2 regions of the Anaerosinus gibii genome follow, and region 2 is predicted to be linked to the other one. Evidence: riboswitches for the same ligand, from Rfam matches in the RefSeq annotation. Region 2 holds a riboswitch; the other holds the start of a gene.

Region 1 (7,306 bases), 760 kb from region 2:
TACCAATACGCTTGATGTAATGGATATTATGACGGAGATTAGGCACAGATGGGGAATGTATTATGACTCGGAAAAAAATCTTTAGTTTAATATTTTTAATCTTGATCATTGTATAATTTGATTTTTTAACTATATAGAATATAATGAAATATGCATTTATTTTGGTTAGGAGGATGAATTACTTTTGTAATTCAAGATTTAGAAATGGGAGAAATAACGATTGTTGGACTTGGACCGGGATCATTTGGGTATATTACGATGGAAACGTGGGATAAAATAACATCGGCTGAAACGCTTTTGCTTAGAACTGCGAAACATCCAACCGTGGAGGAAATGCAAGCTAGAGGTGTTCAGTTTAACTCATATGATTATGTGTATAATACAAAAGAGACCTTTGAAGAGGTCTATCAAACGATTGCAAATGATTGCATAAGTCGTGCACAATGCGGAGAAAATATTGTATACGCTGTTCCAGGCAGTCCGCTGGTTGCTGAAAAAACAGTAGTTTTGATTCGCGAATTAGGTAAAAAACTAAAGGTAAAAGTTAATATTTTAGCTGGAATGAGTTTTATTGAAGTCTTGTATGTTAGATTAGGAATTGATCCGATTGAAGGTCTTACCGTAATTGATAGCAAGGACATTGATCGATTGGTTTGTAGTACAGAAAATGGGATTGTGATTACGCAGGTGTATAACAGTCAAGTTGCATCGGATACAAAATTAAGCTTAATGGAAATTTATCCAGATGATTTTAAAGTCACATTAATTCAAAATTTAGGGTTGCCAAATGAAAAAATAATAGAGATAGCATTGTATGAATTAGATCGGCAAACAGGAATTGATCACTTGACAAGCCTTTATATTCCTCCGTATAAACAATCGCAAGAATGTTTTGATTTAGCTCCGCTTACGGATGTAATGGCAAGACTTCGCTCACCCGGCGGATGTGTATGGGATATTGAGCAAACACATCGTTCGTTAAGGCGAAATCTAATTGAAGAGGTATATGAAGTAGTAGAGGCAATTGATTTTGAAAATGCGGAGCTCTTATGTGAAGAGTTGGGGGATTTGCTTTTACAAATTGTGTTTCATGCACGTATGGCAGAAGAAACAGGGGTTTTTTCGATGCAAGATGTGATTGATGGAATTACAGAAAAATTAATTCGTCGTCATCCCCATGTTTTTGGTGATGTTACAGTACGTGATGCTGGTGAAGTTGTATTGAACTGGGAAGAAATTAAACGCAAAGAAAAAGCAAAAGAACGTACGCATATTCTTGATGGTGTGCCAAAAGATTTACCATCATTAATGCGTGCATATAAATTACAACATAAAGCTGCAAAAGTTGGCTTTGATTGGGATAATATTACCCCAGTTTGGGATAAAATAGAGGAAGAAATTAAAGAATTAAAAGAAGCTATCGCGTTGTCTGATCCAAAAAAAGTAGAAGAAGAATTGGGTGATGTGATATTCTCAATTGTAAATTTATCAAGATTTCTAAAAGTAGATGCTGAAATTGCATTAAATTCGACAAATAATAAATTTGTTAAAAGATTTTCTTATATTGAAAATAAGTTGAAAGATGAAGGAAAATCATGGAAGGAAACAGCGTTAGAAGAGCTTGATAAGTACTGGAATGAGGCGAAAGTCACATTTTTGATGTAATATCACGGTTTTTTTTGTAAAATTTTTTAAAAGAAAGAGGAATAGGCAAATAAACAGCGAATAAAGCTAATCGTAATCATTTCATGAGGAGGATATGTTTGTGAATAAAACTGAATTAGTAGCTAGCGTTGCTGAAAAAGCTGGCTTAACGAAAAAAGATGCTGAAAAAGCGGTGAATGCGCTATTTGCTAGCGTAGAAGAAGCTTTAGTAGCAAATGACAAAGTTCAAGTAATTGGTTTCGGTACTTTCGAAGTTAAAGAACGTGAAGAAAGAAAAGGCCGCAATCCACAAACTGGTGCTGAAATTACAATTCCTGCATCGAAAAACCCTGTTTTCAAAGCAGGTAAAGGTCTTAAAGACGCTGTAAATGCATAATTTATGATAAAAGTCAGGTCGCGAGATCTGGCTTTTATTGTGTATTGGGATAATAATATCATGAGGGGTCGTGTAAGATGAAGCAAGAAATCCTTATTGTCGATGATGAACAATCGATTCGTGAATTATTAAAATTTAATTTAGAGAAAGCCGGTTATATTATAAGACTTGCGGATAATGGAAAAAGTGCATTAGAAGAAGTTGGCTTAAAGACGGATTTAATCCTTTTAGATTTAATGTTGCCTGAATTGGATGGACTGGAAGTATGCCGTAGATTAAAGGGAGATGTAAAGACATCCAGTATTCCGATTATTATGCTGACAGCAAAAAATGAAGAAATTGATAAAATTCTTGGTTTAGAATTAGGAGCGGATGATTACTTAACGAAACCTTTTAGCCCAAGAGAGTTAATTGCGCGAATTAAAGCAGTACTCAGAAGGAGTAATAAAGATACGACAGTTGTTGGTGAATTTAAAGTCGGCAATTTAAAAATGAATTTTAGCACATATAAAACATTTATTGGAAGAACACAGATAGAATTGACCCCAAAAGAATATGAATTACTGAAGTTGTTTATTACGAATATTGATCGGGCATATTCTCGTGAAGAACTACTGGATAAAATATGGGGATATGAATATTATGGAGATACGAGAACTGTAGATGTACATGTGCGTCATTTACGTGCAAAGCTTAGTATTGAATCTCAGTTAGCAGAAGCAATTGAAACAGTACGTGGTGTTGGCTATAGATTTACAGATTTGAAAGGCAGTCAATGATGGAAAAAAAAGTTGCGGTAATCACAGGGGGAACTTCAGGAATTGGGCTTGCTGCTGCAAAATGCTTATTGCGCGACGGATATCAAATCGTTCTCATTGGTCGGTCAGAGACGAGGGGAAAGCTGGCAGTAAAATTGCTTGGGGAAAACGCTGCATTCTTTTCTGGTGATGTTAGTAAAGTCAGCGAATGCAAGCGGTTAGCTAAAAAAATAGATGCAAGTTATGGACAGATACATACATTGGTGAACAGTGCGGGCATTTATCTTGAAAAATCTATTGGCGATATGACGGAAGAAGATTTTTTAGCTGTCATGGATACGAATGTAAAAGGAACATATTTTATGTGTAAGGAATGTTTGCCGTTACTTGCGAAAGATGGCACTGCCTCTATTGTTAATGTGTCTTCAGATGCAGGCTTAAAAGGGAATTATCTTTGTAGTGCTTATTGTGCTTCAAAGGGAGCTGTAACACTATTTACAAAGGCTTTAGCGTTAGAAGTTGCGGCAGAAGGTATTCGGGTAAACTGTGTATGTCCGGCTGATATTGATACGCCAATGACGCGAGCACAATTTATTCAAAATGTAGATGAATCTATGCAGTTAAAAGCGATGTGTGATGTGTATCCACTGGGGCGGATTGGAACTCCAGAAGAGGTGGCAGAAACTATCGCTTTTTTAGTATCTGAAAAAGCTGCTTTTGTAACAGGTGCAGCCTGGAGTATTGATGGTGGAATAACAGCATAAAAGAAAAGGTGTGAGGACTGATGAAGAAGGTTTTATCAGAAGAGATAGCACTATTTGCGATATGCGCTTCATTTTTTGCAACAGAAGTTGAGGCAGGTACATTGTTAGATAAAAGTGATCAAATTGTATTAGTGCGGGCAAAAGAGACGCTGGCTAAAGTAGGTTTTTATGAAAAAAATAATAAAAGTCATTGGATTGAAAAATGGCAGACGAGCGGTTACATTGGAAGAAATGGGCTAACGACGGATAAACATGAAGGCGATGGGAAAACGCCAATTGGTGTATATGATCTTGGTTTAGCTTTTGGCGTAGAAAAAAATCCTGGAACAAAAATTCCCTATAAAGAACTCGATGAAAAAGATGTGTGGGTCGATGATATAAATTCTAAGTATTATAATCGATATGTGAGAAGTGATATTGCTGATAAAGATTGGATTTCAGAGGAACATTTATGCAATTATAAAGAAAGTTATACTTATGCAATTGTAATTGAATATAATACTCAGCCGATTGTGAGAGGAGCTGGTTCAGCAGTTTTTTTACATGTTGAAACTAAGGAACCTACAGCGGGATGTGTGAGTATTCCAAAAAAATATATGAAAAAGTTTTTGCAACTATTAAAACCAGGTGCTAAAATTATTATTACCAGGTACTAAATTTTGCTTGACAATATTATTAGCTATATGTATAATCAAAATTGTTATAATAAATAATTCATATGACAGGCAATATAGGACTGACGGATAAGTGGAGCACCACATGGACTATATTGTAAAATAGAAGCCGACCGTCTGGGCATTTTTCGTTTATGCTTAGATGGTTTTTTTGTACCATGAGTCAATTTTAATAAAGAGTTTTTAAGTGAAATGGAATATGGATTGGCGGATATAGCGTGGTAGATGATCACGTGAACTATATGGTGAGAGAATTCGACCGCCTGGGCATGGAGTTTTATATTTTGCTCAGGGGGTCTTTCTATATGATAAACAAGGTATTCTAAATATAGCTAAGATTGGAAAGGGTGGTTTTCATGGATTTTGAATATTGGCAAGGTTTTAATGAGGGTAGATGGCAACAAATTATTGATGTAAGAAATTTTATTCAAGCAAATTATAAGCCTTATGATGGCAACGCAGATTTCTTAGCAGGGATTACTGATAAAACAAAAAGAGTATGGGATAAATGTCTGGATTTATTAGCACTTGAACACGAAAAAGGTGGTGTTCTTGATGTAGATACAACGAAAGTTTCTAAGATTGTATCGCATAAAGCTGGATACATTGACAAAGAGAATGAAGTGATTTTGGGACTTCAGACGGAAAAACCATTATGCCGTGGTGTTGTTGTAAACGGTGGAGAACGTATGGCTGAGCAGGCTTGTAGTGAATATGGCTATACACTAAGCCCTGAAATTAAAGAGATTTACACGAATCATGCAACTACGCATAATAGTGCAGTATTTAGTGTTTATACTCCAGAGATGCGCAAGGCTCGTAAATTAGGAATTATTACAGGTCTTCCTGATGCGTATGGTAGAGGGAGAATTATTGGCGATTATCGTCGTATTGCTCTCTATGGAATTGATGTTCTTATTGAAAAAAAACAACGTGATTTGGATGTTTTATTTGATAAACCTATGGATGAAGAAACGTTGCGTAGCCGTAGTGAAATTGCTCAGCAAATAAAAGCGCTTAAAGATATGATTGCTATGGCAAAAGAATATGGCTGTGATATTGCAAGGCCAGCAAGAAATGCAAAAGAAGCAGTCCAAGCTGTATACTTTGGTTATTTAGCCGCAATTAAAGAACAAAATGGAGCGGCAATGTCGATTGGCCGTGTTTCTACGTTCTTAGATATCTATATTGAACGCGACTTGAAAAAGGGTATTTTAACAGAAGAAACAGCACAAGAATTGATGGATCAATTTGTCATTAAACTTCGTTTGGCAAGAATGCTTAGAACCCCAGAATACAACGAATTATTTGCTGGTGATCCGTTATGGGTAACCGAATCTATCGGTGGAATTGGTCAAGATGGCCGTAGCATGGTAACAAAAAGTTCTTACCGTATTTTGCATACGTTATATAACCTTGGCCCAGCACCAGAACCGAATCTAACTGTATTATGGTCAGATAAATTACCGGAAAATTTTAAGAAGTTTTGTGCGCAGGTTTCGATTGATACAAGTGCAATTCAATATGAGAATGATGAAATTATGCGTCCAATTTACGGCGATGATTATGGAATTGCCTGCTGTGTATCTGCAATGCAAATTGGCGGACAAATGCAATTCTTTGGCGCACGGGCAAATTTAGCAAAATCTTTATTATTAGCAATCAATGGTGGTAAAGATGAAAATACAGCTGAACAATTATCACCATCGATGCCAATCTTGACAGATGAATATTTGGATTACGATAAAGTGCGTAAAAATTATTCTGAGGTATTAGAATGGTTGGCAGAGTTATATGTAAACACGATGAATTTAATTCATTTCATGCATGATCGTCATGCATATGAAGCGGGACAAATGGCGCTTCATCATAGCGAAGTAAAACGTTTGATGGCGTTTGGTGTAGCAGGATTATCCGTTGCAGTAGATTCTTTAAGTGCGATTCGCTACGCGAAAGTAAAAGCAATTCGTGATGAAAATGGAATTGCAAAAGATTTTGCAATTGAGGGTGATTTCCCTAAGTATGGGAACAATGATGAACGCGTTGATAGTATGGTAAAAGAATTAACGCATGAATTTATTACAAAACTTAGAAAGCATCCTGCATATCGTAATGCAGAGCATACTTTATCTGTGCTTACGATTACTTCGAATGTTATGTATGGCAAGAAAACGGGAGCTACTCCAGACGGGCGTAAAGCTGGTGAAGCTTTTGCACCTGGGGCAAATCCTATGCATGGACGTGATCAACATGGAGCATTGGCGGCGATGAAATCGGTAACAAATATTTCTTATAGCGATTGCCGTGACGGTATTTCTTATACTTTCTCCATCGTACCAGGAGCCTTGGGCAAGACTGCTGAAGAACGCAGGAAAAACCTCGTTGCTTTGCTAGACGGTTATTCCTTATTAAAAGGACACCATATCAATATCAATGTATTTGATCGTTCGTTGTTAGAAGCGGCAATGCAAGAGCCGGAAAAATATCCACAACTTACGATTCGCGTTTCTGGTTATGCGGTTAATTTCGTGAAATTGAGTAAAGCACATCAATTAGAAGTGATTCGCAGGACTTTCTATGACGCAGTCTAATCTTGTTGGGTATTATCACTCAAAGGAAACCTTTGGTACAGTAGATGGCAGAGGTATTCGTTATGTATTATTTTTAACAAAATGCGGACTAGGCTGTGCGTTTTGTCATAATCCAGATACCTGGCAAGCGGGTGAAAAGACGATAACCGTGGATGAAGTCATTAGTGATTACAAGCAGTATGAATCTTTTTATCAGTCCACTAATGGCGGCATTACCATTAGTGGTGGTGAGCCGCTTTTACAGGCAGAGTTTGTAGCTGAACTTTTAAGAAAATGTAAACAAGCAGGAATTCATACAACGCTTGATACGGCTGGATTTTATTCGAAGGAAGCACTTGAAAAGGTTTTGCCCTATTGCGATCAGATTCTATTTTCTTTAAAGGCTGCGAACATAGATACGCATAAATATTTAACGGTAACAGATAATGTGACGATATTAGAAAACTTGCAATATGCCGCTTTACATGCTCCAGTTATC
Region 2 (7,306 bases):
TAATCTTTATTACTCTACTCAAGTCATTAACAGTACTTCCAATGCACAAGAACGACAAAAAGAATATAAAAAATATTACCTTAAGCTTTTATATAAACATTTTTCTATTCCTGAAACAAACCTAACCTTAATTTCCAATATTTTTCAAATGAAATATCAACGTATACTAAAAGAATATCAAAATTCAACAAATCCCTTTTCAAAACTAATATTATTATTTTTTAATATCAGTAAAGGAAATACTAACATCATTGATAAAATCGCAATTATGTTAACCAAAATATATTTAGGTAAAAGTTACTTAAACGAGATAAACAACACATCGTCTAATTTTACAATTATCTTCTCTAAAAATATTTCCTTTATAAATAACTTTTTAAAAGATATTTTTTTATATCCACTTTCTACTATATCAAACGCACCTTTTATACAAAAAGAATTAGAACCTCTAGCATTTTCTTCAGACAAACGTAAACCATTTTGTCATCTAACAGAATACCCAGCTTCATACTTAAGCAATAAAGTTAATATCGGAGAACTTCTTAAAGATAAGCTTATGGGAAACATTGTTAATATTGATGCAAGTTCCACTGAAGCAGAGGTTCAAACATTTAGTAATCTTATTAATTCTAAAACTATAAAATATCAAGATGAGCATTTCTCTACTATTAATTATCAAAGTCCTGCACATTATATTAGAATATGTCAAGATTTATCATCTGTCGGCTTTAATACAGCTACAACAAGCCTTCAATACGATACTATTGATTGTACAGGGAATTTAGAAAACGCAGTTTATGAAAAATTAGATTCATATGAATTATTTTTTCTAGTTACTGGTTTTTTAAACTATGGACTTGATCTACTTTATAATGAAACCATTCCACAAAAGAAAATAATTAATCATAAAGAAGAAATTGATAAATTTATTAGTGAATACTGTGAAGAAGATTCTTCGGATAATAATACTTTTACAGAAATATTTTATCAAAAATATACTAAATGGTTTAATATGAAAATTCCATTGGAGCAAGAAATATCCAAAACCGATTTTATCAAATATATTAAAGCCAAATATAATGATCGCTATAAGAAAATTGAAGGTAAACATAATGGTCAACGAAAAAGTGCTAATGGAATAAAGAATTTACTCTTACATGAAGATAAAGTCGATGAATTTATCAAAAACTATCACGCAGAACCTTTTTCAAAAGAAAATTTTATTGAATATTTTCAAATTATACTAAACTCATATTTCCCTATAAGGTGCAAATAAGGTGCAGACACATAAAAATAGCCCTCACGACAACTGCCGTGAGGGCTTATATTCTCTATGGAGCGGGCGAAGGGAATCGAACCCTCGTATTCAGCTTGGGAAGCTGATGTTCTACCATTGAACTACGCCCGCCTATTTAACACTTATTAAGTTTACCACTTTTCTTTAGAAAATTCAATTAAATCTTATTGTTTTTGCAATATTTAAGATGTTACCAAGCTTGTTTAAATATTTCTTAGCTTCACGCCGTTTTTACAACTGTATTAGCTGATTTTGCAGCTATATGTTTTCCTTTATATTTTAATATCAATGCAATAAAGGCATTTACGAAAAAACAAACAACGAAAAAATATAAAATTGTGCTATAGCCATTTGTCGTTTCACGAAACAAAGAAACTAATGATGGACCGACTACCCCTGCAATTCCCCATGCAGTAAGAATGCGCCCATGAATTGCACTCAGCTGCTTAGTTCCAAAAATATCACTAAGATATGCTGGCATGCAGGAAAAACCTCCTCCATAGCAGCTGATAATCAAGAGAATCAAACCTTGAAAAACAAGTGCATCTGTAGTTAGAGCCAGCCTCCAAAAGGCTATCATTTGAATAAAAAAGAATAAAACATAGGTGAACCCTCTTCCAATATAATCAGAAACAGTAGACCAAACAATACGCCCAAGTCCATTCACTAATCCAATCACACCAACAATAGCAGCAGCCTCAGCGGCCGACATTTGTACAACCTCTTGCGCCATTGGAGATGCTACCGCTAAAAGGCCAATACCACAAGTAATATTCACAAAAAAAATCCACCAAAGTGCGCTAAATTGCCATGTTTTTAATGCTTCATTTGCCATAAATCCATGGACATTGCAATGAATTTTATTTTTTATTACGATCTCATTCTCAACAGGCGGTTTTAAATATAATGCTGAAGCGCCCATAACTAGCATATAAACAAAGCCTAAAATTAAAAAATTATAAACCAAGCCATACGTTGCCGTTAAATGCTGCATGACTGGCCCTGCAATTAAGCTGGCAAATCCAAATCCCATAATTGCAAGCCCGGTGGCAAATCCACGGTTATTCGGAAAATATTTTACAAGTGTCGATACTGGTGTGATATATCCCACACCCAAACCTATCCCGCCAATTACACCATAGAATAAATACAAAAGCATCAATGATTGTTGATAAAAGGCAAAGGCAGTACCAAACATCCCTAATCCAAAAAAGCACATTGAAACAAGACCACTTTTTTTCGGTCCATATTTTTCTACGAAATCACCTAAAAATCCAGCCGAAAGCCCCAAAAATAAAATAGCTAAAGAAAATGCCCATGTCGTTTCTTTTAAAGAAAATCCCATCTCCTGCATAATCGGACGCGTAAGAACGCTCCATGCATAAACACTTCCAATGCAGATGTGGATACCAATAGCGGCTAAAGCAATTAACCAACGATTTCTCATAAAATCAACCATCCTTCCTTTAATTAACACTAAAGATTTTAGAGAAATCTACCCAAACGACAAAAAACCGCCTGAGCATCATTCTCTTTGCCCAGACGGTCGGCTTTCATTGCTATGCAGTTCACGTGGTCACTTCCACTATATCCGTCAGTTCTGCACGGCATATTCATTTATATAGGAATTATAACAAGCATAAATTATACTGTCAATAAAAATAAATTTAATTAAAACTATATAATAAACCAACTGAAAATGCACAAACTAAAATTAATAAACTTTTAAGCTGTTACTAGTAGTTTTAACAAAACAATATTTTGTATACAGCAGTATTTCATTAAAAATATTTTGTATACATTTTGTAATCCCATTTACTAATTTTAAAAGGAATATATAATATAACTATAGTATATACGAAAGGTTGTGTCCTCTATGAAACAAGAAAAAGTTTCCTCTTGCCAGTATTGTTTTGAAGGTAAATGTTATGCCAATGCAGCTGTATCCCCCGAAGAATACGATTGCTATCAACCACAATGTCGCGATTGTAAATCTCAAACAAAAAAAGAAGCTTAATTTCCGATAAGCTTTATACGTAAAATATTAAAGAACGCAATTTTTATTGCGTTCTTTTTATTTCAACGTTTCTTTTTATATTCAAGTAAAAATAAATCTTCAATCTTATCTGTCATCAAGGCATGACAATCTGCAAGCGCTTGTTCATAAACGAACTCACCTATTTCTTCTAACATAAAATCAAGGTAAAATTGTGCTTTAAAATCACTTAATCTCGTCCCTGTTTCTTCTAAAAAAAATTCTCTAATCCTTTCCAAAGCTTCCTTATTTCTCTGTTTATCTAATTTAAAATCGGCCATATTATCAATCCTTTTATTTAGATAGCCCTATTGGATAAAAAAATAAACTCTATTCTAAATCGAATAGAGTATATAAGCTTATGGTGGGCGATAACAGGATCGAACTGCTGACATCCTGCTTGTAAGGCAGGCGCTCTCCCAGCTGAGCTAATCGCCCATGGAAAAATGGTGACCCGTACGAGATTCGAACTCGTGAAGCCGCCGTGAAAGGGCGGTGTCTTAACCGCTTGACCAACGGGCCACAATGGTGATCCACCCGCGACTCGAACGCGGGACACCCTGATTAAAAGTCAGGTGCTCTACCGACTGAGCTAGTGGATCAAAAAATTTAAATGGTGGCTCCGAGTGGAATCGAACCACTGACACGAGGATTTTCAGTCCTCTGCTCTACCGACTGAGCTACAGAGCCAAAATGGCGACCCGAAGGGGACTTGAACCCCTGACCTCCGCCGTGACAGGGCGGCATTCTAACCAACTAAACTACCGGGCCAAAAAACAAAAAGGTGAGTGGTGGGCGATAACAGGATCGAACTGCTGACATCCTGCTTGTAAGGCAGGCGCTCTCCCAGCTGAGCTAATCGCCCATATGAAATTGGTGACCCGTACGAGATTCGAACTCGTGAAGCCGCCGTGAAAGGGCGGTGTCTTAACCGCTTGACCAACGGGCCACAATGGTGATCCACCCGCGACTCGAACGCGGGACACCCTGATTAAAAGTCAGGTGCTCTACCGACTGAGCTAGTGGATCGTATTACTCACAAGACAATATTATAATGCAGATAAATATGCTTGTCAACATTTTTTTTGAAAATAAGGAATGGATAAGATTACCTTCCCATTCCCTATTTCATACACATTTAGATCTATCTGAACTAAACTTAAAACACTTCTTTTAATACAATTGTTTGCTCGCGACCTGGACCAACAGAAACAATACCAATCTTAATTCCTGTTACCTCTGCCATGCGTTCAATATATTTACGAGCTTTTTCAGGTAATTCATCATAGGATTGAGTGCCAGAAATATCTGTCATCCAACCTTCAAATGTTTCATATATAGGCTCAACTTCCCCTAATACTTTTAAGCTTGCAGGCATTTCATCTAGAATTTCGCCTTTATATTTATATCCTACACACATTTTGATTTTATCAAATGTATCTAAGATATCTAAACGCGTGATTGCCATATAGTCAATGCCACTTAATTGACCTGCGTAGCGAACTACACATGCATCAAACCATCCACAACGACGGGAACGCCCCGTAACTGTGCCAAATTCACGACCACATTCACGAATTTTTTCACCATATTCATTTAATTGTTCAGTTGGGAATGGGCCTTCACCAACACGCGTCGTGTAAGCTTTTACTACACCGACCACTGTATTAATTTTATTAGGACCAATGCCTGCCCCTACAGATACACCACCTGAAATCGGATGCGAAGATGTAACATAAGGGTAAGTACCATGGTCAAGATCAAGCATAGTTGCTTGCGCGCCCTCAAATAGTACTTTTTTGCCCGCATTTAATTCTTTATTTAGTAAAGAAGACGTATCGACTACATGTTTACGTAAACGATCTGCATAGCCAAGATACTCTTTTTTCACTGTTTCAAAGTCAAAACCTTCATGGTTATAAACAGCTTTTAATAATTTATTTTTAATCGCAAGATTTGTTTTTAGTTTTGCACTGAATTCTTCTTCATCCATTAAATCAACAATACGAATTCCTATGCGATCATCTTTATCGATATAACACGGACCAATCCCGCGTTTTGTCGTACCAATCTTTTTATCGCCACGAGCTTCCTCGAATAGCTCATCAATCGCTTTATGATATGGCATAATGACATGGGCACGGTTTGAAATTCGGATATCATCAATGGATACACCTTTTGCTACCATTCCGTCCATTTCTTCAAGCAATACCCCAGGATCAATAACTACGCCATTGGCGATTACGCATTTTTTCCCTTTATATAGAATACCCGATGGCAATAAACGTAATTTAAATTCTTTTCCTTTTACAACAACAGTATGACCTGCATTGCTGCCACCTTGATAACGAACGACAACATCAGCTTTTTCAGCTAAATAGTCAACGATTTTACCTTTACCTTCATCGCCCCATTGGGTTCCCATTACGACAACTGATGACATAATATACACCTCTTTATTAAGCCCACAAAAGCAGCTTTTATTATAGACCGAAACGAGCCATGATAGTATCTACATAGCGTAAGTAGTAAGAATACTCAAAGCAAGCCTCAATTTCTTCGTGAGACAAGTATTTTTTAATATCTTCATCGTTAAATACATTTGTTTTGAAATCTTGGCCTTCCATCCATTTCGCCATTGCATTTCTTTGTACCCATTTATATGCATCTTCACGAAGTACACCTTTACTTACAATCGCAAGCAATAAGCGTTGACTGAAAATAAGTCCGCCAGTTTTTTCAATATTTGCTTTCATTGCATCTGGATATACCAATAATTTATCCACAATATTTGTGAATTTGCGTAAGCAATAATCCACAGTAATTGTGCTGTCTGGTAAAATTACACGTTCTACGGAAGAATGCGTAATATCACGTTCATGCCATAAAGATACGTTCTCTAAAGATGCAAGTGCGTTACCACGAACGATACGAGCAAGCCCTGCTACGCGTTCGCAAGTAATTGGGTTACGTTTATGCGGCATTGCTGAAGAACCCTTTTGGCCTGGGCTGAAGTATTCTTCAACTTCACGGATGTCTGTTCTTTGCAAGTTACGAACTTCTGTCGCAAATTTTTCAAGTGAACTTGCCACGATAGCAAGAGATGTCATATATTCGGCATGGCGATCTCTTTGAATAACTTGTGTAGCTAGATTAGCTGCTTTAATACCCATTTTTTCACAAACGTATTTTTCGATGAATGGATCAATGTTTGCATACGTTCCAACAGCACCAGAAATTTTGCCTACTGCAACGCTTTCTCTTGCTGCTTTTACACGTACAATATTACGTTCCACTTCATCTAACCAAAGTGCAAATTTTAATCCTAATGTCATTGGCTCAGCATGAATCCCATGTGTTCTGCCAATGCAAACTGTATATTTGTGTTCCGCCGCACGACGTTTTAATACATCACGGAATTTTTCTAAATCTTCAATAATGATATCAGCAGAGCGTTTCATCATTACCCCAAGTGCTGTATCTTTAACATCACTTGAAGTCAACCCTTTGTGTATGTATTTTGAATCGTCGCCTACATATTCAGCCACATTTGTTAAAAATGCAATAATATCATGATTTGTTACTTTTTCAATTTCTTTCACTCTATCAAGATCGAAAGTCGCTTTCTCTCTAATATTTTTTACCGCTTCTTTAGGAATTTGACCAAGTTCGGCCATAGCTTCACAAGCAGCAATTTCAATATCAAGCATTACTTCAAATTCATGTTGTAGAGTCCAGATAGCACCCATCTCAGGGTTGGTATAACGTTCAATCATTCCTCAATATCCTCCTCAATATATCACTGACATTTCTATGCCACGTGAATGCAAAATGTATCAACAAATAGTATTGCCCAAACACAAAAAAACAACGCAAATAGGCATAAAATTTACGCCTGCATTTGTGTCTCTAAATTTATTCTCTTCTTATCCTTGATTATCATAGCATTTATTTGCAAGTAGTGTCAAATACTT

The links. Region 2 has a riboswitch for ZMP and ZTP ahead of P3F81_RS12420 (L-lactate MFS transporter). Riboswitches for the same ligand answer to the same signal wherever they lie in the genome.
Region 1: it holds a riboswitch for ZMP and ZTP, as region 2 does, so the genes downstream of both, pflB (formate C-acetyltransferase) here and P3F81_RS12420 (L-lactate MFS transporter) in region 2, are expected to answer to the same signal.

The regions. Positions count from the first base shown of each region.
Region 1 is NZ_CP120678.1:675,074-682,379, forward strand. Features, by position in the region: gene P3F81_RS03140 (Gfo/Idh/MocA family protein) at 1-85, shown strand, start outside; gene yabN (bifunctional methyltransferase/pyrophosphohydrolase YabN) at 205-1,665, shown strand; gene P3F81_RS03150 (HU family DNA-binding protein) at 1,766-2,041, shown strand; gene P3F81_RS03155 (response regulator) at 2,119-2,820, shown strand; gene P3F81_RS03160 (SDR family NAD(P)-dependent oxidoreductase) at 2,820-3,563, shown strand; gene P3F81_RS03165 (L,D-transpeptidase family protein) at 3,584-4,219, shown strand; ZMP/ZTP riboswitch at 4,286-4,367, shown strand; gene pflB (formate C-acetyltransferase) at 4,594-6,828, shown strand; gene pflA (pyruvate formate-lyase-activating protein) at 6,815-7,306, shown strand, end outside.
Region 2 is NZ_CP120678.1:2,591,250-2,598,555, forward strand. Features, by position in the region: gene P3F81_RS12410 (hypothetical protein) at 1-1,276, shown strand, start outside; tRNA gene P3F81_RS12415 (tRNA-Gly) at 1,335-1,408, opposite strand; gene P3F81_RS12420 (L-lactate MFS transporter) at 1,518-2,744, opposite strand; ZMP/ZTP riboswitch at 2,827-2,909, opposite strand; gene P3F81_RS12425 (hypothetical protein) at 3,174-3,314, shown strand; gene P3F81_RS12430 (DUF2164 family protein) at 3,377-3,613, opposite strand; tRNA gene P3F81_RS12435 (tRNA-Val) at 3,695-3,770, opposite strand; tRNA gene P3F81_RS12440 (tRNA-Glu) at 3,780-3,854, opposite strand; tRNA gene P3F81_RS12445 (tRNA-Lys) at 3,859-3,934, opposite strand; tRNA gene P3F81_RS12450 (tRNA-Phe) at 3,947-4,022, opposite strand; tRNA gene P3F81_RS12455 (tRNA-Asp) at 4,027-4,103, opposite strand; tRNA gene P3F81_RS12460 (tRNA-Val) at 4,122-4,197, opposite strand; tRNA gene P3F81_RS12465 (tRNA-Glu) at 4,207-4,281, opposite strand; tRNA gene P3F81_RS12470 (tRNA-Lys) at 4,286-4,361, opposite strand; gene P3F81_RS12475 (adenylosuccinate synthase) at 4,492-5,775, opposite strand; gene purB (adenylosuccinate lyase) at 5,816-7,108, opposite strand.